Regions from separate parts of the Micromonospora sp. NPDC002296 genome, predicted to be linked through region 3. Evidence: riboswitches for the same ligand, from Rfam matches in the RefSeq annotation. Region 3 holds a riboswitch; each other region holds the start of a gene.
The links. A riboswitch is a leader RNA that binds a small molecule or an ion and turns the genes downstream of it on or off. The one in region 3 is predicted to bind cobalamin.

Region 1 (7,962 bases), on a different contig from region 3:
CCGACCCGCCCCACCGGCAGGCCGCCCTTGGTGTTGCCGTCGCCACCGACGAAGAGGCCGCGCGGGGTGGCCAGCATCGCCTTCTCCCCCTCGTACGAGCTGGAACCCGGGTTCCACTCGATCGCCGTGCCCGTGGCCGGGTCGAGCGCGCCGAGGTGGTCACGGCGGACCACCTGGTCGCCGAGACCGTAGCCGCTCAGGCCCTGGCCCGTGCCGTACCCGACGTTGTCCAGGCCGGGCCACGGGACGTTGGAGGTCGGCGATTCCTGCCAACTGAAGTGGCCGCCGACGTACACGGCCGTCTCGGTGATGGCGACCGAGTAGATGCTGTCGAAGTGACGCGACACCCAGATCGGCTCGACGTGGTCGGCACCGGCCACCGGGAACGCGATCGCCGTGTCGTTGATCGGCGGGCGGTCGCCTCCCGAACCGCTGGTGACGACGAAGTAGGAGTCGTCCGGCGCGACGTCACCGGCGAAGACCCGCTGGATGCCGCCGACGAAGGACAGGTTGTCCTCCCAGAGGCGGGTGCGCCACGGCAGGAGGGCCTTGGTGGCGGTGTCGACGAGGCCGACCCCGTAGCGGTCCTGGCCGGCGATCTGGCGACCGGTGTGCACGACCAGCAGGCTGCTGCCGTTGTGCGTCAGCTTGAGCTGCTGCACGGTGAGCATGCCGCCGACGCCGATGCCGCCGGACAGGGGCAGGTTGAACCCGCTGTCCACCGCCCCCGTCGTCGGGTTGAGCGCGACCAGCCCGCCGCGGTTCACACTGTTCACCTTCGTGAACTGGCCGCCCACGTACACCGCGGTGCTGCTCACGGCCAGAGCGGTCGCGCGCCCGTTCCCCTGCGCGGTGAACGCCGCGATCGGAGCGCCGGTGACCGGGTCGAGCCGTACGATCTTGCGCTTCGTCAGGCCGCCGACCGTGTTGAACGAGCCAACGACATAGAGCGACGAGCCGTCCGGCGAGGCCTCGACGGCCTCGACGGACCCGTCGAACGTCGGCTGGAAACCGGTGTCGACCAGGCCCGTGTCGATGTTGTAGGAAGCCAGCGACGGCTGCGCCACCGGCGTCCCGCCGACGTTGGCGATCGCGGTGAAGGAGCCGGCGACGAAGACCCGGTTGCCGATCACCTCGATGTCGGTGATCTCGCCGTCGGTGATCCTCGGTACGTCATTGCGCGGCGTGCTGGGAACCAGCCCGGTGTGCCCCGGCGCCGACAGGGCCGCGGCCGTGCGGACGGCCGTACGTGTCGCACCGCCGCCGCCGACCGTTGCCGTGGCGGCGCGAGCGCCGGCGTTGGCGACCTCGTCGGCGGCACTGCCTGCAGCCGCCGGTTGGCCTGTCAACAGCACAGCCCCGGCGACCAGACCCGCGATGGCGCGGCTCCGAACGTGCATCGAGACAACCCCCTGTAAAACGCCTGAATCGCGTCGCCGGGTCGATTCCCGGCGACGTCCATCCCTGGCGTGCCGGAAGTCACCGTAGGAGGTCGTCATCCCTTGTGTACGGACGCCCGTCGGAAACCCGACCGGTCGACATCCGTTCCGGTCCTACCGGCCGGGTCCGCCGTCCTTGGATCCAGACCCGCTCCACCAATCGGCTCGGTCGCTGCGCCGCAGGAATCGACGAGGCTTCACCGCCGGGCCTCCGACACGCCCGGACTCGACATGTGGGGTGTGACAACGCCGAAGTCCCTATATATGGTGTCGGCCGTAGCTGGTTCGGCCGCTCATCCGGGGTGGTCGAGGCAAGAGGGAACCCGGTGGGAATCCGGGACTGCCCCGCAGCGGTGAGTGGGAACGACCGCCGTCATCAGCACTGGGCCGCCTGCGGCCTGGGAAGCGACGGCCAGTAGAAGACCGGCGAGCCCGGTCACGCCCGCGAGTCCGAAGACCTGCCAGCGCGCCGCGTACCCATACCGGGGTGGGCGGCGGTCCGAGGCCGCGTGGGACGGCCGACGCCACCTGACCCGCGCCTCGCCGGCGTGACGTCCGCCGGTGTCTGCCTCCACGCGTCCCAAGGCCATCAGGTCTCGAGCCCGCGAGGAGTGAGTGATGGCAGTCACCGAGGTTGTCCCGGCCGACGGCATGGTGGCCGACGAGGCAGCCCTACCGGGCCCGCGACGGACGCAGATGCGCGTCCGCAAGCGCGACGGCGGCACCGAACCGGTCGATGTCAACAGGATCGTCGGAGCGGTCGAGCGGTGGACGGTCGGCCTCGCCGACGTCGACCCGTTGCGGGTGGCGACGCGGACGATCAGCGGCCTGTACGACGGCGCGACGACCGCCGAGCTGGACCGGCTGTCCATCCAGACCGCGGCCGAGATGATCGGCGAGGAGCCGCAGTACTCGCGGCTGGCCGCCCGCCTGCTGGCCGGCTACATCGACAAGGAGGTCCGCAGGCAGGGCATCGGCTCGTTCAGCGAGGCGATCCGACGGGGACACGTCGAGGGCCTCATCGGCGACGGCACCGCCGCGTTCGTCGCCGCCAACGCCGCGCAGCTCGATGACGCCGTCGACCCCCACGGTGACCTGCGGTTCGAGTACTTCGGGTTGCGCACGGTCCACGACCGGTACCTGCTGCGCCACCCGACGAGCCGGCTGGTTACGGAGACCCCGCAGTACTGGTTGCTGCGGGTGGCCTGCGGCCTGTCCCACGCCCCGGACGAGGTGATCGAGTTCTACCGGTTGATGTCGAGCCTGGCGTACCTGCCGAGTTCGCCGACGTTGTTCAACTCCGGCACCCGGCACACCCAGATGTCCTCCTGCTACCTGGTCGACTCCCCGCGCGACGAACTGGACTCGATCTACCAGCGGTACGCGCAGGTGGCGAACCTGTCGAAGTTCGCCGGCGGCATCGGCATCGCGTTCTCCCGGGTCCGGTCGCGGGGCGCGCTGATCCGGGGCACCAACGGGCAGTCCAACGGGATCGTGCCGTGGCTGCGGACGCTGGACGCCTCGGTGGCGGCGGTCAACCAGGGCGGCCGGCGCAAGGGCGCGGCCTGCGTCTACCTGGAGCCGTGGCACCCGGACATCGAGGAGTTCCTGCAACTGCGGGACAACACCGGTGAGGATGCCCGGCGCACCCACAACCTGAACCTGGCCAACTGGGTCCCGGACGAGTTCATGCGCCGGGTGGAGGCCGACGGGGTGTGGTCGCTGTTCGACCCGGACGTGGTGCCGGAACTGCCGGACCTGTGGGGGGACGAGTTCGACGCGGCGTACCGGGCGGCCGAGGCTCAGGGCCGGTACGTGCGGCAGGTGCCGGCGCGGGAGCTGTACGGGCGGATGATGCGGACCCTCGCGCAGACCGGCAACGGGTGGATGACGTTCAAGGACGCTGCGAACCGGTTGTGCAACCAGACCGCCGAGCCGGGCAACGTGGTGCACCTGTCCAACCTGTGCACCGAGATCATCGAGGTGTCCAGCGACGCCGAGACCGCCGTGTGCAACCTCGGCTCGGTCAACCTCGCCGCCCACCTCGCCGACGGCGGCCTCGACTGGGAACGGCTGCGCGCCACCGTCCGCACCGCCGTGACGTTCCTCGACCGGGTCATCGACATCAACTACTACCCGACCCCGCAGGCCGCGGCGAGCAACCCCCGCTGGCGGCCGGTCGGCCTCGGCCTGATGGGCCTGCAGGACGTGTTCTTCGCCCTGCGGCTGCCGTTCGACTCCCCGGCCGCCCGGGAGCTGTCCACCCGGATCAGCGAGGAGCTGTACCTGACGGCCCTGGAGACCTCCGCCGACCTGGCGGAACGCTTCGGAGCCCACCCGGCCTTCGCCGAGACCCGGGCGGCACGCGGCCGGCTCCAGCCGGACCTGTGGGGCGTCACGGGCAGCCAGGCGCAGCGCTGGAGGGTGCTGCGGGAGCGCGTCGCCGCGCACGGCCTGCGCAACTCGCTGCTGGTGGCGATCGCCCCGACCGCCACCATCGCCTCCATCGCCGGCTGCTACGAGTGCATCGAGCCGCAGGTGTCCAACCTGTTCAAGCGCGAGACCCTGTCCGGGGAGTTCCTCCAGGTCAACACCGCTCTCGTACGCGAACTGAAGGCCCGCGGCCTGTGGACCGACGAAGTCCGCTCGGCGATCAAGCGCGCCGAGGGATCGGTGCAGGGCATCACGGAACTGCCGGCGGAGGTCCGGCAGCTGTTCCGTACGGCCTGGGAGTTGCCGCAGCGGGCGCTGATCGACCTGGCCGCCGCCCGCGCCCCGTTCATCGACCAGTCGCAGTCGCTGAACCTGTTCCTCGCCGCCCCGACGATCGGCAAGCTCTCCTCGATGTACCTGTACGCCTGGAAGGCCGGGCTGAAGAGCACCTACTACCTGCGGTCCCGCCCCGCCACCCGGATCCAGCAGGCCACGGTCGCACCCGCCGGCCCGGTCAGCGCCGTCGGCCCGGTCGGCGTCGTCGCGGCGGGGGTGGCCGTCGACGAGGCGGTGGCCTGTTCCCTGGAGAACCCCGAGTCGTGCGAGGCCTGCCAGTGACCGCCCCGACCGACACCACCGCCACCGACCCGAGGACCACACACATGCTGCTCGACCCGGGGATGGACCTCACCCTCCGCCCGATGCGCTACCCGCACTTCTTCGACCGGTTCCGCGACGCCATCCGCAACACCTGGACGGTGGAGGAGGTCGACCTGCACGCCGACCTCGCCGACCTCGACCGGCTCTCCCCGGCGGAGCGGCACCTGGTGAGCCGCCTCGTCGCGTTCTTCGCCACCGGCGACACCATCGTCGCCAACAACCTGGTGCTGAACCTCTACCAGCACGTGAACTCGCCGGAGGGGCGGCTCTACCTGTCGCGGCAACTGTTCGAGGAGGCCGTGCACGTCCAGTTCTACCTGAACCTGCTCGACACGTACGTGCCCGACGAGGCCGAGCGGTTCGCCGCGTTCGACGCCATCGAGAACATTCCCTCGATCCGGCGTAAGGCCGAGTTCTGCTTCCGCTGGATCGACTCCCTCCAGGACCTGCGGGAGCTGCGTTCGAAGCAGGACCGGCGGGTGTTCCTGCTCAACCTGATCTGCTTCGCCGCCTGCATCGAGGGGTTGTTCTTCTACGGCGCCTTCGCCTACGTCTACTTCCTGCGCTCCCGGGGACTGCTGCACGGCCTGGCGTCCGGCACCAACTGGGTGTTCCGCGACGAGTCCATGCACATGGCCTTCGCCTTCGACGTGGTCGACACCGTCCGCCGCGAGGAACCGGACCTGTTCGACGACGACCTCGCAGACCAGGTCCGCCTGATGCTCACCGAGGCCGTCGAGTGCGAGGTCCAGTTCGCCGAGGACCTGCTCGGCCACGGCGTGTCCGGGATGTCCCTGGCCGACATGCGCCAGTACCTCCAGCACGTCGCCGACCGGCGGCTCGCACAGCTCGGCATGCCCGTCCACTACGGGTCGACCAACCCGTTCGCGTTCATGGAGTTGCAGGACGTGCAGGAGCTGTCCAACTTCTTCGAACGGCGGGTGTCGGCGTACCAGGTCGGGGTGACCGGCACCGTCGCCTTCGACGACGACTTCTGAGGCGACCGTGACAGGCGAGTCGCCCGGCACAGGTCGGCGATCTCGCCTGTCACGCCATGGTCGCGTCCACCGCGTCTCGGGCGTCGGTCGACGGCTCTCGGCGGGCCAGACCGTAAGCGCACCACCCAAGGGCTAACTCGTCACCCCGATGTGCGTTCGCCGGAACTGGGCCCGCTCGGCCTCATCGATCAGGGCGCGCGCGTGATCGGCGTAGGTGATGTGCTCCGCCAGGTCGCCGGGCGCGAGGTGGTACCCGCCGGCGGGCTTGCCCTCAAGGTCGAAGTTGCCCGATGGGCTGACCGCGACCCAGTCAAGGTCGGAACCGCGGAGAATGTCCAGGGCCGCACGGTGGGCCAGGGAGAAGGGCTGAAACTCGGCAGGGAAACCGGCCATGTCCATGACGGGCACGCCGTTCGCGTCGGGCAGCAGCGACGCGAGGCTGACCCAGACGAGGCGGTTCACCCCCGCCTCCTTCAACCCCGTGACGAGGCTCGCAGCCGCGGCGCGGAAGAAAACAGCGGGATCGGCATTGGCGTCAGCCGCGGCCACGATCGCCACATCGTGCCCCGCCGCCGCCCTGGCCACAGCGGCGGCATCCGTGACGTCCGCCGCGGAGCGCACGAGCGGCGTGACCTCATGGCCGCGCGCCCTCGCCTCCACAACAGCGGTGCCACCGGCCTTGCCACCCGCTCCGAAAACAACGATCTTCAACATGGCGACGACCATAGGGCAGGTCATGGTTACCGATCGGGTACCTATTCTCGATCCATGAGCCGCCCGGAGCATGACATGTTCGATGAGCTGTGCCCTTCCTCGTTCCTGCCGGTACGGATGGGGCACAAGTGGGCGCCGCTTGTCATGCGGTTGCTGGAAGCGGCGCCGCTCCGGTTCGGCGAGCTGCGCGTCGTGCTGCACCGGACGAGCCCCAAGGAACTCACCCGAGCCCTGCGCGTTCTTGAACGCGATGGCTTCGTATCGCGCGCGACGGCCGGCCGCGCCGTCACCTACGAGCTGACGCCGCTCGGCCGGAGCCTGCTCGGCCCCCTCAAGATTGTCTACGAGTGGACGTCGACCCACTGGGACGAACTTCTTGACGCCCGCGATCCCGTTGAGGCATGAATACGTCTCGTGTTATGCGCCTTCGATAGGGCTGATTCCCGGTAACCCTGTGTCAGCGAGATCGGGCGGCCGGTAGTGAATTGACGTCCGGAGGTCAGCAGTCACCGGGCGCATAGCGGACGCATAGAAGGCGCAGATTGCCGTCGGCAATGCTGGCCGCCATCGATGTTGTGCGGTTCGGGCGAACCCTCGGCCGCACACATTCACTGTCACGAACCTGAGAGGTGGATATGACCAACAACATCAAGGCGGGTGCCCAGATGGTGGACCACGCGGAGAACTTCGTCGACCTCGACGACCTCGACCTCGCCGGGATCGACGTCGAGGCCGGCGAGATCGCCGGTGGCATCAACTGGACCTCGATCATCCCGACCACCGGCTGCACCAGCACCACCAACCGGTGCGGCGGCGGCGGATCGTACTGATCGTCCAATAGTTAGGTAATGATCGATGCGACAGCTCGCCGCTACGCTGCTGTGGCTGCGCGACGGTCCGGACGAGGTCCAGAGCCTGGTAGCAGGCCTGGATCTCGTTCGTCGCGCCTCAGCCGAGGACGCCAGTGAGGCGTGGCTCTGCATGATTGCCAACGGCACCGCGCACTACCTTTCGACGTACGCGCCCGGTGACCTGCTGTCCCGGGCGTACTCCGGAACCAACGCGGTTTACGGCGTGGTCGCCCAGGTCGGTCGGCTGGGCAGGGACCCGGACGGTGAGCTGGTGGTCGACGGGTGCTGGCGGTTCGGCTCCGGCGCGGACCGGGCCACCTTCATGGCCATGGGGTGCGAGCCGGTTCAGGGCAACCGCACCACCGTGCTGATCGACCGCGCCCGACTGCGCGTCGAGCACCCGTGGGAGGGCCCCGGCCTGCTCGGCACGACGAGTCACACCCTGAGTGCCCGGGGCCTGGGGGTGCGACCCGAGGACGTCATCGAGATGTCGGCCATCCCGACGAATCGCCCGCTGGGGATCTACGCCGATGCGGAGCTGTTCCTGGCGAACATGCCCGGGGTGGCGATCGGGCTCGCCGAGCGGCTGCTGGAGCTGCTGGGTCCCGGCATGTCGCCGGGATCGCCCTGGCAGGCCGCCTACGCCGAGGCCGAAACCCGCACCATCCTGGCCCGACGCGGTCTGACCGGGATGCTGCACGGCTTCGACGCGCTGGCCCGGGACGGGCGGCTGCGGCCGTTCGCGCCGGCCCTGCGGGCCGAATACCGCGCGGTCCTCTCCGCCGCCTACCACGTCTGCCTCGACGCGATTCTCGCCCTGGTCGAGGTTTGCGACTCGGCGGACCCCGGTGTGCAGCAGCGGCTGGC
Region 2 (7,962 bases), on a different contig from region 3:
AGGGTTCGGCCGCCGTCATCGGCACCATGATGCTGCCGATCCTCGGCAGCACCGACCCCGCCGCCGCCCGGGAGCCGGCCCGGCAGCTCGGCCTCGCCTTCCAGCTCACCAACTTCATCCGGGACGTGGCCGAGGACCTGGCACGCGGCCGGACGTACCTGCCGGACGAGGACCTGGCCAAGTTCGACGTCACCCGCGAGGACCTGTACGCCGCCGCCGCGCGCCGCCGCACCAGCCCGAAGATCCGCGAGCTGATCGAGTACGAGGTGACCCGCGCCCAGGCCCACTACGAGGCCGCCGCCCCGGGCGTCACCCTGCTCTCGCCCGCCTCGCAGGCCTGCATGCGGACCGCGTACGTGCTCTACGGCGGCATCCTCGACGAGGTGGCCGCCCAGGACTACGACGTGTTCACCCGGCGGGCGCTGGTGCCCCGGCGGCGACGGATGGCCGTCGCCGGGCGGGCCATGCTCACCCCGGCCGGCACCCCGGTCGTGGTTCCCGGGCCGGGGCCGGCGGTTGGCCGGGCCTGAGCCCGGTGCCCCTCGTCACAGGCAGGAGTGCAGGGCCTCCACCAGATCGTCGACCCGGTCGTGGTCGGCGAGCCGGGCGGTGGCGTACGCGAACGTGTAGCCCCGTTCCGGGTCGGCCCAGGCGCTGCTGCCGCCGATCCCGCCCATGCCCCAGCTCCCGTCCGGCTCCCGCTGCATGCCCAGCGTCCAGCAGGCCCGGCGGTCCAGCACCAGGTCCGGGCCGTCGTACTGGGTCCGGGTCGCCTCGGCGACCAGGTCCGGGCCGAACAGGCGCACCCCGTCCAGGACGCCGCCGGCCAGCAGACCGGCGTAGAGCCGGGCCAGGGCGGCGGCGGTGCCGTGCAGGTTCACCGCCGGCACCTCCGCGCCCCGCCACAGCGGGCTGTTCAGCACCGCCAGGTCCAGCCCGCCCGCCGGGTTGCCCAGCGCCCGGGCCCGCAGCGACCCCGGCTCGCCCAGCGCCCGGGCCGGCCAGCCCGGATCGGCGTACGACAGTTCGGCGCACCGCCGCTGGTCCGCCGCGCCCAGGCCGAAGGCCAGGTCGAGCCGCCACGGGCCGGCGATCTCGTCGGCCAGGAACCGGCCCACCGGCCGCCCGTCCACCCGCCGCACCAGCTCGCCCACCAGATGCCCGTACGTCCAGGCGTGCTCGCCCGCGACCGTCCCCGGCTCCCACTGCGGCTCGGCGGCGGCCAGGTCGGCGCAGAGCAGGTCCCAGTCGGCGACCGCCCCGGCCGGGCGGGGCACCGGAAACGCCGGCAGCCCGGCGGTGTGGCTGAGCACCTGCCGGACGGTGGCCGGGGCGCGGAACCCCGGCCAGTGGTCGGCGACCGGGTCGTCGAGGTCGAGCCGGCCCCGGTCGACCAGCGCCAGCAGGCACAGCGCGGCCACCGGCTTGCCGACCGAGTACACGTTGACCAGGGTGTCCGGTGCCCACTGCCGGCCCGGCCGGCCGACGCCGGCGACGAGGTCGACCACCGGCCGGCCGTCGTACCAGACGGCGAGGCCGGCCCCCGTCTCCCGGCCGGTGGAGAACAGGTCGTGGAAGCAGTCCCGGACCGGGCCGAAGTGTGGGCGCATCCGGCCACGGTAGGGGAGACGCGCGGACGCCGGCAGGCGACACGGTGCGGTGCGGTGGCGCGGTGCGGAATGCTGGCGGCATGGTGGAACCGGAACTGGTGGACGTGGTCGTGGTCGGGCTCGGCGTCGGCGGCGAGGAGGTGGCCGGCCGCCTCGCCGAGGCGGGCCTCGACGTCGTCGGCATCGAGCGGAGCCTGGTCGGCGGGGAGTGCCCGTACTGGGGGTGCATCCCGAGCAAGATGATGATCCGGGCGGCGAACGCGATCGCCGAGGCCCGGCGGGTCAACGAGTTCGCCGGCACGGCCGAGGTCCAGCCGGACTGGGCGCCGGTGGCGAAGCGGATCCGCGCGGAGGCCACCGACACCTGGGACGACCGGGTCGCGGTGGAACGGTTCACCGGCAAGGGCGGGCGGTTCGTGCGCGGCAGCGGCCGGCTCGACGGCCCCGCCCGGGTACGCGTCGGCGACCAGGTCTTCCAGGCCCGGCATGGGATCGTGCTCGGCACCGGCACCCGGCCCTCCGTGCCGCCGATCGCCGGGCTCGCCGACACCCCGTACTGGACGAACCACCAGGCCGTCGAGGTCGAGGAGCTGCCCGGGTCGTTGCTCGTGCTCGGCGGCGGCGCGATCGGGCTGGAGCTGGCCCAGGTCTTCGCCCGGTTCGGGGTGGCGGTGACGGTGGTGGAGGCGGCGGAACGGGTGCTCGCCGTCGAGGAGCCCGAGGCGTCCGAGGTGGCCGCCGCCGCGCTGCGCGCGGACGGGGTGCGGATCTCCACCGGGGTGAAGGCCGAGCGGGTCGACCACGACGGGCGGGCGTTCACCCTCAGCGCGGCCGGCGGCGTCGAGTTCACCGCCGAGAAGCTGCTGGTGGTGACCGGCCGGCGGGCGCACCTCGACGAGCTGGGGCTGGACGCCGTCGGGGTGGACCCGTCCCAGCGGTACCTCGCCGTCGACGACCGGATGCGCGCCGCCGGGGCCCTCTGGGCGGTCGGCGACCTGACCGGCGAGGGCGCGTTCACCCACATCGCCATGTACCAGGCGGCCATCGTGGTCGCCGACGTGCTCGACCGTGTCCGGCGGGCGCGGTCCGGCCCGGACGCCAGCGGCACCGCCAGCGCGGTCGGCGGCGCGGCGAGCACGGCGGGGGCCGGGATCGCCGGCGGCGTGCCGCACGCCGACTACCGGGCGCTGCCCCGGGTCACCTTCACCGACCCCGAGGTGGGCGCGGTCGGGCTGACCGAGCGGCAGGCCCGCGAGCGCGGCATCAACGTGCAGGTCGGCGTGAGCCGGCTCGGCGCGTCCACCCGGGGCTGGATCCACCGGGCCGACGGACTGATCAAGCTGGTCGCCGACGCCGACCGGGGCGTCCTGGTCGGCGCGACCTCGGTCGGCCCGGCCGGCGGCGAGGTGCTGTCGGGCCTGGTGGTGGCGGTGCACGCGGCGGTCCCGCTGACCCAGCTCCGGAACATGATCTACGCGTACCCGACGTTCCACCGCGCCGTCGAGGACGCCCTGCGCAACCTGAGGTAGCGCCGCCGCTGGTTCCCTGATCGTCCGACGCGCACGGGGTCGTGCCGGTGCGGTGCGGACGATCAGGGAGACGCGGGTGCGCCGTGCCGGCCGGCGCCCGCGGCGAAGCGGGCCGCACCCGCCGCCGCGTCGGCCGCCAGCGACTCCGCGCCGTGGGCCAGCTCGACCGCGAGGGCCTCCGGCTCGGTCAGGTTGGCGCCGGCCAGCACCGCCGCCCGGTCGTTGCGCAGGCAGGTCTGCGGGTGGCGGGCGATCCCGGCGGCCAGCCGCTCGGCCTCCACCCGGGCCGTACCCGGCGCGACCAGTCGATTCACCAGACCCATCGCGTACGCCTCCTCGGCCGGCACCGGTCGGCCGGTGAGGATCAGGTCCATCGCCCGGCTCTCGCCGATTAGCCTGGGCAGCCGGAAGGTACCCCCGTCGACCAGCGGCACCCCCCACCGCCGGCAGAAGACCCCGAGCACCGCGTCGGACTCGGCCACCCGCAGGTCGCACCAGAGGGCCAGCTCCAGCCCCCCGGCCACGGCGTACCCGGAGATCGCCGCGATCACCGGCTTGGACAGTCGCATCCGGGTCGGGCCCATCGGACCGTCGCCGTCGGGCTCGACCCGGTTGCCGCCGGGGGTGCCGATCGCCTTCAGGTCCGCCCCGGCGCAGAACGTTCCGCCCGCCCCCCAGAGCACGGCCACCGCCGCCTCCGGGTCGGCCTCGAAGGCCCGGAACGCGTCGGCCAGGGCCCGGGCGGTCGACCCGTCGACGGCGTTGCGCGCCGCCGGCTGATCCAGGATCACCGTGGTCACGGCCCCGGCGCTTTCGACCCGTACCCCCATCGGCGTGCCTCCCGGTCGGACGGCTCCGGCCCTCGGCCGCGGGCCGGCGGTGCGGGCCGAGGTGGCCGGCGGGCCGGCCCCTGGGGTGGTGGCGTCCACCCCGACACGACCGTAGCGGCCCGTCCGTCCCGACGGCGCACGGGCGGGGCGCTAGCATCGGCGACGGCACGATCATGTGAGGTGCCTCGCGCCTGCGGGGAGAATCGGGAAGCCGGTGGGAATCCGGCACGGGCCCGCCGCGGTGACCGGGGAGCCGCCGTCCACGCGCGTCACGCGCAGCCACTGGCCGCACGGCTGGGAAGGCGGACGGTCGGGCGTCGATCCGGGAGTCCGAAGACCGGCCTCGCGTCGGGTGCCCACCGCAGCGGTGGGCCGAGCGCAGCGGGAGCCTGCCTGTGAACATCTACGACACCATCCACCGCCGCCGGGACGTCCGGGCCGAGTTCACCGGGGAGCCGGTGCCGGCGGACACCCTGCACCGGATCCTCGACGCGGCGCACGCCGCGCCCAGCGTCGGATACTCGCAGCCGTGGGACTTCGTCCTGGTCCGGGATGCCGGGACCCGCCGCCGGTTCCACGAGCACGTCCAGGTCGAACGGGACACGTTCGCCGCCACCCTCGACGGCGAGGCGGCCGAGCGGTTCGCCCGGATCAAGATCGACGGAGTGCTGGAGTCGACCCTGTCGATCGTGGTCACCTACGACCCGGCGCGGGGTGGCCCGGCTGTCCTCGGGCGGCACGCCATCGCCGACTCCGGCCTCTACTCGGTCTGCCTGGCCATCCAGAACCTGTGGCTCGCCGCCACCGCCGAGGGGCTCGGCGTCGGTTGGGTCTCCTTCTACCGGGAGCCGTTCGTGGCCGGGCTGCTCTGCATCCCGGACGGCATCCGGCCGGTGGCGTGGCTCTGCCTCGGGCCGGTCACCCACCTGGCGACCGTGCCGGACCTGGAACGGCACGGGTGGCGGCGGAAGCGCCCTCTCGCCGAGGCGGTGCACCACGACCGTTGGGCGGTAACCGACCGGCGAACGGCTGATTCATGAACCTCGATTGCTGGGATAGCGTGGCATTCACCCTCAGTCCTCAACCCGCTACGTTCGGGAGGATCTTCATGCGTGCCACCGTCAGGGTCCTGCTCGCCTCCGTCCTCACCGCCCTCGGCCTGACCGCCGCCGTAGCCACCCCGGCCCTGGCCAGCGCCCCCGCGCCCTTCTGCGAGTCCGGCGGGTCGCAGTTCTACTGCGACGCCACCAGCACCGGCACGACGACCTGGACGGTCACCTGGTACTCCGGCAGCGTCGGGACCTTCACGAGCGCCGGACCGACCCTCTTCGCCGGCTGCCCCTACTCCAACATCGGCCTGCAGGTGCGGGTCAGCTACAGCTACTTCGACGGCAGCGTGACCCAGTACAGCGACACCGGTAGGTTCATCTGCCGCAGCGGCCCCTGGCAGTAGCCGCCGGGTCCCGCGCCGCCGGGCGGCCGGTGGCGCGGGACCCACCGCCGGTGACGTGCGGGTGCGGCGGCGGTGTCGGCCGTGTCCCCGGGACTGCCGGCCGGCATGTATGGCGACGGGCTCGTCACCGCCGACCGGTTTGCGACCGCTCCTGCCGGGAAGCCGGACGGGATGCGGGCACTCTTGACGAGAATCGAACAGACTTCGGCGCTGGACCGGGCCGGGGACCGGTTGCAGCGCGCCGTCCAGGCCACCATCCGCCCGCAGCGGGTGCGCGACCTGCTGCACGGCGTCTTCCTCGGGCATCCGCTGCACCCGGCGCTGGTGCAGGTGCCGGTGGGTGCCTGGATCAGCGCCGCCGTGCTGGACCTCATGCCCGGTCAGCGTCGGGCGGCCACCACGCTGGTCGGGCTGGGCACGATCAGCGCACTCCCGGCGGCGGTCGCCGGGCTGAACGACTGGGCGGCCCTCGCCCGGGACCAGCGCCGGATCGGCCTGGTGCACGCCGCCGCCAACACCGTCGGCCTGGCCCTGTACGCGGGCTCGCTGGCCGCCCGCCTGCGCGGGCGGCACGGGACCGGGCGGGCGCTGGCGTACCTCGGCCTGAGCGCGGTGAGCGCGGGGGCGTACCTCGGGGGGCACCTGGCGTACAAGCAGGGGGCCCAGGTCAACCAGAGCGTGTCCGAGATGCACCTGATCAGCGACGGCTGGCACCCACTGGCGGACCTCGCCGGGCTGCCGCAGCGGACGCTGGTCACCCGCGAGATGGACGACGTCTCGGTGATCCTCTACCGGCACGGCGACGAGGTCACCGTGATGCTGGAGCGCTGCCCGCACCAGAGCGGTCCGCTCGGCGAGGGCGAGGTCACCGAGATCGACGGGCACGCCTGCGTGGTCTGCCCGTGGCACGGCAGCGCGTTCCGGCTCAACGGCGGCGAGGTCATGCACGGGCCGTCCGGGAACGACCAGCAGATCCTGCCGACCCGGGTGGTCGACGGGGTGTTGCAGGCCCGACTGCCCTGACCGTTCCCACGCCCGCCGTAGGCGCCGCTCCCGCCGCCCCGGCGCCATCGCCGGGCCCATCCGGCGAACCGCTCTTGCGCGGGAACTGTGGCATCGGCGCGCGCCATGACCACACAATCCGTGACAGCGTGTGCAGGGCGGGCGGGGGTGGGGCCTCCGGCGTCAGTTCCGGCGGTGTCGGCCGGAGACCAGGGCCCGCGCGCCGGCGGCGGCCCGGGCGATGCCCGGCCGGCGGCGCAGCCCGAGGACCGCGCCGATCTGTGCCCCGACGATGCTGGCCACGGCGAGCACCGCCGAGACCGCGAGCGGGCGGTTCACCGAGTCCTCCTCACTCACCCGGGAAGCCCCGGCGGCCATTGCCGGCTGCGGCCCGGAGGGCGGCTGGGCCACCTGCTGGCTGCCGCGGGTCGACTCGGCCGACGGTTGGGTGGCCGGCGGCGCGGGTGCCGGGCGGGTGGACTGCGGCTTCGCGGGCGGCGTCGTCGCCGGGGTCGCGGGCGCTTCGGCGGCCGGCGGGGTGGCCGGGGTCGCGGGCGGGGGAGCGACCGCGCCGCCGGGTGCGGGGGCCGTGGGCCGGACCACCAGCCGGCCGGTGGCGTGCGTACGGGCCCCGGCGTCGCCCGCGCCGTCGGGCAGCCTGATGAGCTGCCCCGGGCGGATCCGGTCGGGGTCGTGCAACCGGTTCAGCTTCGCCACGTCCCGGTACCGCTCGAAGTCGTCGAGGTAGCGCTCGGCGACCTCGCCCAGGTAGTCGCCCTTCGCCACCCGGTACACCGTCGGCTCCACCGGCTCGGGGAGCTGAGCCGCCGTGGTGACCACGACCGGCGACGCCGTCCGCGCGCTGACCGGGAGCGTCGCGGTCACCGGGCGTGCCGCCGGCACCGCCGCGGCGACGGCCGGCTGCGCCGCCGTCGGGTACGGGCCGGCCAGCACCGTCGCCGCGCTGGCCGCGGCCGGGCTCGCCGCGATGATCAGGGCCACCGAACCGACCAGCGCAGCCGCGGCCCGCTGCTGCCGGCTGATTCCGGGCAGCCGGGGTGCCGGCCGGCGCAGCGAGTGCGCGCCCAGCTCCACGAGCACCGAGAAGGCGAAGGTGGCCCAGCCGAACCAGCCGACCAGGGCCAGCGCCCGCAGGAAGAGCCGGCCGTCGTCCCGGCTGGTCAGCGTGGCGCCGATCTCGGCGAGGGTGGGCACGTGGTCGGGGAGCGGGTTGCCGGCGAACGCGATCAGCGCCACCGGCCCCCCGACCAGCACCGCGATCAGCACGACCAGCGCGCCGAACCCGGTGAGGACCTGTCCGGTCCGCCGTGCGGCGGAGCGACCCGGTGCGGCCATGGCGTTCCTTCCCTTCCTACGGGTCCTCGGTGAGGGCCCGCGCGGTGGCCTCACCGGAGACGGTGACGGTGTTGCCGAAGCCGAAGAAGCCGAGCATGTACCGGTCGTAGGTGACCGTGACGTGCACCCGGATGAGGGTCTCCCCGCCGACGACCGGGAACTCGACGGAGGAGGCGGTTACG
Region 3 (7,962 bases):
GTGACCGGAATGCCGGCGAGCTCGGGGCCCGCGACGCTGGACGTCACGCCGGGCACCACGGTGGTGGCGACCCCGGCGTCGGCGCACGCGGCAACCTCCTCGAAGCCGCGGCCGAACACGTAGGAGTCGCCGCCCTTGAGCCGCACGACGTGACGCCCGGCGCGGGCGTGCTCTACGAGGAGACCGTTGATCGCCTCCTGGCTGGTGCTTCGCCCGTAGGGGATCTTCGCGACGTCGACGACCTCGGCCTCCGGGCGGGCCCACGCCAGCGCCTCCCACGACGCGAGCCGGTCGGCGATGATCACGTCGGCCTGTTCGATGGCCGCACGTCCGGCGACGGTGACCAGACCGGGGTCCCCGGGGCCTGCGCCGACCAGCGTGACATGACCGGCCCGGCCCGTCCGGGCGGGTGCGTCAGTCGTCGGGGGCGCGACGGCCCGCAGCACGACATCGAAGCAGCCCTCGTCCACGGGTGCCGTGACCCAGGTCAGGCGCCGACGGAGGGCGAGGTCCTCCAGCGCGGCGCACACGGTCGGCGCTGCGACGGTGACAGCTGCACCCTCACGCAGCAGCGCAGCGACCGTGGCAATGGCGCGCGGGCCCCCGTCGAGGACGAGCACGCTGCGACCGGTGACGTTCAGTTCCATGCGACGGTGAGTCCCAACGTGGTGAGCAGATGGCGGGTGGCGGCCGGCTCGCGGACGGCGATGCGCGCCCACGAGCCGTCGAGACCGGGGAAGACGTCGGTCCGGCGCACAGCCACGCCCGCGTCCCTGAGGCGCGCGTGCGCCCCGGAGCCCAGACGGGCGAGGACGAACGGGGCGTTGGACTCCGCGACCGTGAGGCCGAGCTCGCTCAGCCCGTCCACGAGCGTGCGCCGCTGCCGCACGCACAGCGCGGCCCGGCGCCCCGCCTCGGCCTCGGCCTGCGGCCCGGTGGTCGCGACGACGGCATGCAGCGCCGGGGTGCCGACCGACCAGGGCGGTTGCTGGGTCCGGAGGTCGGCGACCACGGCGGCGTCGCCCACGACGTACCCGGCGCGGATGCCGGGGATCGACCACAGCTCGGCCAGGCTTCGCACCACGACCAGCCCGGGTAGCCGGTGCGAGGTGAGGGTCTGCGGCTCGCCCGGCACGAAGCCCATGAACGTCTCGTCCACGACGACGACGCGCCCGGGGCGGCACAGGGCGCGCAGGGTCGCGGCGGTGTGCAGGCGCCCGGTCGGGTCGGCGGGGTTGCCCACCACGACGAGGTCCGCGTCGTCAGGGACGGCGTCGGGGTCGAGGGCGAAGTCGTCCTCGGTCCGGCACAGGACATGGGTGACGGTGTGGCCCGCGGCGCGTAGCGCGACGTCGGGCTCGGTGAACTGGGGGTGCACGACGACCGGGCGTCGCCAAGGACGTGCTCGGGCGAGCAGGAAGAACGCCTCGGCGGTGCCGGCCGTGACGAGCACCTCGGACTCGTCACGACCGTGGCGACGCGCCACAGCGACGTGAGCCGCGGTGGCTTCGGGGTAGGTGTCGGAGGTCGCGATTGCGTCGCGCAACGCCCGTTCGAGCCACTCGGGGCGGGGGAGCTGGCCGACGTCGGCCGCCAGGTCCAGCAGGCCGGCGGACAGCTCGACGTCGCCGTGGTGGCGCGACGGGGCCGCGGGCGGTTCGGGACCCAGCGGCACGGCGACGGCGTGCGTTCGTGGCACACCGGGTGCCGCGATCGCGTCCGCCCGGTGCACCGCGTCCGCGAACGACTGGGCCATTCGCGGGTGCCCGGCCCAGTGCACGTGCAGGTAGGACGCGCTGAGCGTCGGGCCCGCGAACCCGACGTCGCCGCCCTCCAGCGTCCACGCGGGACGCTCGCCGTGCACGGGAGTGACCATGGTGCGGTGGAACTCGTGCGCCGTGGCACCGGTTCCACGTGCGCCGAGGAGCTGGTCCGAGCCGAGTTCGGCCCGGCGGTACGCGAGGGTGAGCCGGGGCGTCATGACCGCGTCGGCGTCGAGCGCCCCGACCATGGGGTGCCCGTCGACGGAGCGGCACAGGTACAGCAGTCCGGCGCACTCGGCCACCGTCGGGATGCCGTCGAGGACAGCCTGACGCAGCTCGTCACGCAGGGCCGTGTTGGTGCTCAGCGCGGCCGCGTGCATCTCGGGGAAACCTCCGCCGAGATACAGACCGCGCGTCCCGGCGGGAAGCCGCTCGTCCCGGGCCGGGTCGAACGGCACGACGGTGCAGCCCGCCGCCCGCAGCAGCTCGGTCGTCTCGGCGTACCGGAAGGTGAACGCACGCCCGGCCGCGACCGCGATGATCGGGGACCCGGTGCCGGAGGGGCGGACGTGCGCGGCCGGGTCCCACGGCTCGGAGTCGAGGTCGGGCGCGGTGTGCGCCACCTCCAGCACGGCGTCGAGGTCGACGTGGCGGGCGACCTGCTCGGCCAGTCTGTCCAGCGAGGCGGCGGCTTCGTCGCGCTCGGCTGCGGGGACGAGCCCGAGATGGCGCGAAGGCGCGCTGACCCCATCGTCGCGCTGCAGGATCCCCAGCACGGAGACGCCGACGGACTCCACCGCGCGTGCCGCCTCGGAGGCGTGGCGGGGGGAGCCGGCCTTGTTGAGCACGACACCCGCGATCGTGACGCCGGGCTGGAACGTCGCCATCCCGTGCACGACTGCCCCCACGCTGCGCGAGGCGTGTGAGATGTCCACGACCAGGACGACCGGCGTCCGGGTGAGCGTCGCGACGTGGGCGGTGGAGGCGAACCCGTCGCCGCCGATGCGGCCGTCGAACAGGCCCATGACCCCCTCGACGACCGCGACGTCCGCGTCCTGGGCGCCGTGCAGCAGCAGCGGGACCACGAGCGAGGGGTCGGTCAGATGCGGGTCGAGGTTGCGGCCCGGACGCCCGGTGGCCAGCGCGTGGTAGCCGGGGTCGATGTAGTCGGGCCCGACCTTGTGCCCCGAGACGGCATGCCCGCGGGCGGCCAACGCGGCCATGAGCCCGGTCGCGACCGTGGTCTTGCCGTGGCCGGAGGCGGGTGCCGCGAGCAGCACGCGTGGCAGCCTCACCACTCGATGCCTCGCTGACCCTTCTGGCCGACGTCCATCGGGTGCTTGACGTGCAGCATCTCGGTCACCAGGTCGGCCGCCGCGACGAGGCGGGGGTCGGCGCGGCGTCCGGTGACGACGACGTGCTGGCGGCCAGGACGGTTGGCGAGTGTCTCCACGACGTCGTCGACGTCGACCCAGCCCCACTGCATCGGGTAGGTGAACTCGTCCAGGACGTACAGCTGGTGCCGCTCGGCCTGGATGCGCCGCTTCACCTCCGCCCAGCCCTCGGCGGCGTCAGCGGCATGGTCCGCCTCGGTGCCGCCCTTGCGGCTCCAGGACCACCCCGAGCCCATCTTGTGCCACTCGACGGGCCCGCCCTCGCCGGTCTCCTCGTGCAGGCGGCCGAGCCGTTCGAGCACCGTCTGCTCCCCGATGCGCCACTTGGCCGACTTGACGAACTGGAAGACCCCGATGTCCCAGCCCTGGTTCCAGGCGCGTATCGCCAGGCCGAAGGCAGCGGTCGACTTGCCCTTGCCGTTGCCGGTGTGGACCATCAGCAGCGGGCGGTTGCGCCGTGCGCGGGTGCTGATGCCGTCGTCCGGGACGACCAGCGGCTTGCCCTGCGGCATCAGGCCACCCCCTCGCGCGGCGCGGTCGCCGTGCGGACGACGCCGGTGAGCCCCTCGGCGGTCACCTCACCGAGCGGCACGTGCTCGGCCTGTAGGTATGCGGCCAGCTGCGCGGCAAGGCCGAGCCGGAACCGTCCGGTCTCGCAGTCGACCACGACGCTCTGCACGCCGGAAGCGGCCAGGTGCGTCGCGGCGCGGTGGGCACGACCGAGCGCGTCCGGCCCGAAGGTTGCCCGGCCGTCGGTCACCACGACCAGCAGCGGCCGGCGGGACGGGTCGCGCAGCGCCTCGCGGCGCAGCACCTCCGCGGAGCGCTCCAGGCCCTCGGCGAGCGGCGTACGCCCGCCGGCCGGCAGGTCGGCCAGGCGCCGGGAGGCGACATCGACGGACCCGGTCGGCGGCAGGGCGACGTCGGCGGTGCGCTGGCGGAACGTCACCAGCGCGACCTTGTCCCGGCGGCGGTAGGCGTCCAGCAGCAGCGCGAGCACGGCGGTCTTGACCTGCTCCATGCGGCGTCGCGCGGCCATCGAGCCGGACGCGTCGACGCACAGCAGGACGAGGTTCGACTCCCGCCCGACGGTTTCTGCGCGGCGCAGGTCGCCCGGGGCGAAGACGAGACCGCGGCCCTCGACCAAGCCACCACGGGAACGCTGGTGCGGTGCCGCCTCGGTGATGGTGCCCGGCAGGTGCAGGCGGCCGGCGACGGACGATCCGCGCTGCTGCCCGACGACCCGGCCCTGAGGGGTGCGTGCCCGGGACCGGCGGCCGGCCTGGCCTTCGCCGGTGCCCCGTACGACGAGCAGGCGGGCGCGTGCCGGCTCACCGGCGGACGCGACCGATCCGGCAACGGCAGGCTGCGGCGCGTTGTCCGGCGCGGGCGATCCTCCGGCGGGGGAGTCGTGGACGTCCCGGGACCGGCCGTCCTGCGGGGCGTCGTCCGGCGGCCCGCCGCCGGGACCACCGGGCCCGTCGTCGGGCCCGTCCGGTCCGGGGTCCGGGTCGTCGTTGCCCAGCAGGTCGTCGAGCCGGTCCTCGTCCAGGCCGGGCTCGTCGAACGGGTTGCGGCGCCGGCGGTGCGGCAACGCGAGACGGGCGGCGACGCGGACGTCCTCGCGGGTCACGTGCGCGCGTCCCTGCCAGGCGGCGTGCGCCGCGGCGGTGCGGGCGGTGACGAGGTCCGCGCGCAGGCCGTCGACGTCGAACGCGGCGCACACCTCGGCGATGGTCGTCAGCGTCCGGTCGTCGAGCACGACGTCCGGCACGAGCCGCCGGGCTGCCACCAGCCGCGCGCGCAGGGCGTCCTGCTCGTCGGCCCAGCGTGCGGTGAAGCCCTCCGGGTCGGCGTCGAACGCCAGCCGGCGACGCACGACCTCCACCCGCAGGGAGGGGTCGCGCGGTGCGGCGACCTCGACGGTCAGGCCGAACCGGTCGAGCAGCTGCGGGCGCAGCTCGCCCTCCTCGGGGTTCATCGTGCCGATCAGCACGAACCGGGAGGCGTGCTCGACTGAGAAGCCGTCGCGCTCCACGCTGACCCGGCCGGTCGCCGCCGCGTCGAGCAGCAGATCGACGAGGTGGTCGTGCAGCAGGTTGACCTCGTCGACGTAGAGCAGGCCGCGGTGGGCTCGGGCGAGCAGGCCCGGCTCGAACGCCACCACGCCGTCGCGCAGCGCCACGTCGAGCTTGAGGGAGCCCGTCACCCGGTCGTCGCTCGCACCGACGGGCAGCTCGACGAGCCGCACCGGCCGCTCCACGACGGGCGTGGACGCGTCGACGGGCCCGTCGGGGCAGACCGCCAGGGAATCGTCCGGGTCGACCGAGAACCGGTCGCCCGCATACGTCCGTACCAACGGCAGCACCTCGGCGAGGCCGCGCACGGTGGTGGTCTTGGCGGTGCCCTTCTCCCCGCGGACCAGGACGCCGCCGATGAGCGGATCGATCGCTACCAGGGTGAGGGCGAGAGTCATGTCGTCGGAGCCGACGACGGCACAAAAGGGGTACTGCGCTGGCATATAGGGCTCCCGCTCGATCTGCCATGACCGTCCACGACGCGGACGCGTCGCGGCTCGGATCGAGGCCGGTCTTCGGACTTCCCAGGTCTGTGCCTGAGTCACCGCAGCGGGCCCTGTGCCGGATTCTCACCGGCTTCCCAGATTCTCCCCGTGGCCATCGGCCGTGGGGCACCTCGAACCTTCGCATCACCCTAGACGCCGTCCTGACGGCCCAGGCAGCGGTCCGGCGGCCGGGCGGACCGGGCTAGGGTGCAACCATGGAGGCGCAGGTGACCGTTGTCGGGCTCGGGGCCGACGGCTGGGCGGGCCTGCCGGAGCCGTCCCGGACGCTGGTGCACGGGGCTGCGACGCTGCTCGGCGGGGCCCGGCACCTCGATGCGGTGCCGCCGGTCGATGGCCAGGAGCGCGTCGCGTGGCCGTCGCCGCTGCGTGAGAGTCTGCCGGGCCTGCTGGGTGCCGCGCGCAGGCCCGTCGTGGTGTTGGCGTCGGGCGATCCGCTCGTGTCGGGCGTCGGCACGACGCTGCTGGACATCCTGGGCCCGGAACGGGTGACGATCGTGCCCGCGGTCTCCTCCGTGGCGCTCGCTCGGGCACGTCTCGGGTGGCCGGCGGAGTCCGTCACGACGGTGAGCCTGGTCGGCCGCGACGTGCGCCTCGTCGTCCCCGCGCTCGCCCCCGGGCGGCGGCTGCTCGTGCTCTCCAGCGACGAGACGACGCCGGCCGCCGTCGCCGCGCTGCTCACCGGACTTGGCTGGGGAGAGTCCAGGCTGGCCGTGCTCGGCGACCTCGGCGCCGCGGGTGAGTCGCGTGCCGAGTCGACCGCGGCTTCGTGGAACGTCGTGGACGTGCCCCGGCTGAACGTCCTGGCCGCCGAAATCCGGGGCACCGGACCGGGCTGGGCCGCGGGCGGGGTGCTCCCCGACGACGCGTTCGAGCACGCCGGGCAGATCACCAAGCGCGACCTGCGCGCCAGCGCCCTGGCCCGGCTCGCGCCCGCTCCCGGTCAACTGCTGTGGGACGTCGGCGCCGGCAGCGGCTCGATCGGCGTGGAGTGGATGCGTGCGTGGCCGACGGCGCGGACGATCGCGATCGAGTCCCGCGCCGACCGCGCCGCGCTCGTGCGTCGCAACGCCGCCACGCTCGGCGTTCCCGGCCTGCGTCTCGTCGAGGGCTCGGCACCCGACGCCCTGGCCGGTCTCGAGCGCCCTGACGCGGTGTTCGTCGGCGGTGGAGCGACCGTCCCCGGCGTGCTCGAAGCGTGCTGGGACGCGCTCGGCACCGGTGGCCGGCTCGTCGTCCACGGTGTCACGGCCGAGACCGAGGCGGTGCTGATCGAGCGGTACCGTCGCCGTGGCGGCGAGCTCGTCCGCCTGCACGTCGAGCGCGCCGAGCCGCTCGGCAGCTTCACCGGCTGGACGCCCGCGCGTGCCGTCAGCCAGTGGACCGTCACCAAGGGAGAGTCATGACCGTCCATTTCGTCGGGGCCGGACCCGGTGCCGCCGACCTGCTCACGCTGCGCGCGGTGCGCCTGCTCGAGGCTGCGGACGTGTGCCTGTACGCGGGCACCTACCTCGACGCCGACGTGCTCGGCCACTGCCGCGACGACACCCGGCTGGTCGACACCCAGCACCTCGACCTGGACGAGATCACCGCCCACCTGGTGCAGGCGCACGCCGACGGGCTGGAGGTCGTGCGGCTGTGCTCGGGCGACCCGTCGCTGTACTCCGCGGTACATGAGCAGGCGCGCCGGCTCGACGCGGCGCAGGTCCCGTGGGACGTCACGCCCGGTGTGCCCGCCTACGCGGCTGCCGCGGCGATCGTCGGCGCCGAGCTGACCGTCCCCGAGCTCGCCCAGTCGGTCGTGCTCACCCGCGCTCAGGCCCGTTCCACGGTCATGCCGCCGGGGGAGCAGCTCGCCGCGTTCGCCGCGACCGGCGCGACCCTGGCCCTGCACCTGGCCATCACTCGCAGCCGTGAGCTGGCCGCCGAGCTGGCCCAGCACTACGGCGACGGGTGCCCGGTCGTCGTCGTGTCCAAGGCGACGCAGCCGGATCAGCTCGTCCTGCGCGGCACACTGGCCGACATCGGCGACCAGGTCGAGGCCGCGGGCCTGCGCCAGGCCGCGGTCATCCTGGTCGGCCCCGCGCTGGCTCCCGACGTCCGCGGCGGTGAGTCGTTCCTGTACGCCGCCGGCCGCGAACGTCGCACCCGCGGCTGACTAGGCGACAGAGCGCGGGCTCCAGACGCGGCCGGCCGCGGTGACGCGCGTCGACGAGGCGCCCAC

Region 1: another riboswitch for cobalamin. It lies ahead of ABT023_RS10805 (ribonucleoside-diphosphate reductase subunit alpha); the one in region 3 lies ahead of ABT023_RS12935 (VWA domain-containing protein).
Region 2: another riboswitch for cobalamin. It lies ahead of bluB (5,6-dimethylbenzimidazole synthase); the one in region 3 lies ahead of ABT023_RS12935 (VWA domain-containing protein).

What each region holds. Positions count from the first base shown of each region.
Region 1 is NZ_JBEOWQ010000009.1:165,642-173,603, reverse strand. Features, by position in the region: gene ABT023_RS10810 (hypothetical protein) at 1-1,400, opposite strand, end outside; cobalamin riboswitch at 1,704-1,919, shown strand; gene ABT023_RS10805 (ribonucleoside-diphosphate reductase subunit alpha) at 2,091-4,490, shown strand; gene ABT023_RS10800 (ribonucleotide-diphosphate reductase subunit beta) at 4,535-5,530, shown strand; gene ABT023_RS10795 (NAD(P)-dependent oxidoreductase) at 5,663-6,244, opposite strand; gene ABT023_RS10790 (winged helix-turn-helix transcriptional regulator) at 6,299-6,649, shown strand; gene ABT023_RS10785 (hypothetical protein) at 6,880-7,074, shown strand; gene ABT023_RS10780 (acyl-CoA dehydrogenase family protein) at 7,100-7,962, shown strand, end outside.
Region 2 is NZ_JBEOWQ010000008.1:174,938-182,899, reverse strand. Features, by position in the region: gene ABT023_RS09955 (phytoene/squalene synthase family protein) at 1-530, shown strand, start outside; gene ABT023_RS09950 (serine hydrolase domain-containing protein) at 546-1,610, opposite strand; gene ABT023_RS09945 (dihydrolipoyl dehydrogenase family protein) at 1,694-3,139, shown strand; gene ABT023_RS09940 (crotonase/enoyl-CoA hydratase family protein) at 3,202-3,969, opposite strand; cobalamin riboswitch at 4,131-4,329, shown strand; gene bluB (5,6-dimethylbenzimidazole synthase) at 4,365-5,009, shown strand; gene ABT023_RS09930 (hypothetical protein) at 5,078-5,422, shown strand; gene ABT023_RS09925 (Rieske (2Fe-2S) protein) at 5,594-6,445, shown strand; gene ABT023_RS09920 (LysM peptidoglycan-binding domain-containing protein) at 6,608-7,780, opposite strand; gene ABT023_RS09915 (hypothetical protein) at 7,797-7,962, opposite strand, start outside.
Region 3 is NZ_JBEOWQ010000012.1:109,656-117,617, forward strand. Features, by position in the region: gene cobA (uroporphyrinogen-III C-methyltransferase) at 1-647, opposite strand, end outside; gene cobBC (bifunctional hydrogenobyrinic acid a,c-diamide synthase/histidinol phosphate aminotransferase CobBC) at 638-3,061, opposite strand; gene cobO (cob(I)yrinic acid a,c-diamide adenosyltransferase) at 3,055-3,669, opposite strand; gene ABT023_RS12935 (VWA domain-containing protein) at 3,669-5,678, opposite strand; cobalamin riboswitch at 5,725-5,869, opposite strand; gene cbiE (precorrin-6y C5,15-methyltransferase (decarboxylating) subunit CbiE) at 5,936-7,144, shown strand; gene cobM (precorrin-4 C(11)-methyltransferase) at 7,141-7,896, shown strand; gene ABT023_RS12950 (precorrin-2 C(20)-methyltransferase) at 7,897-7,962, opposite strand, start outside.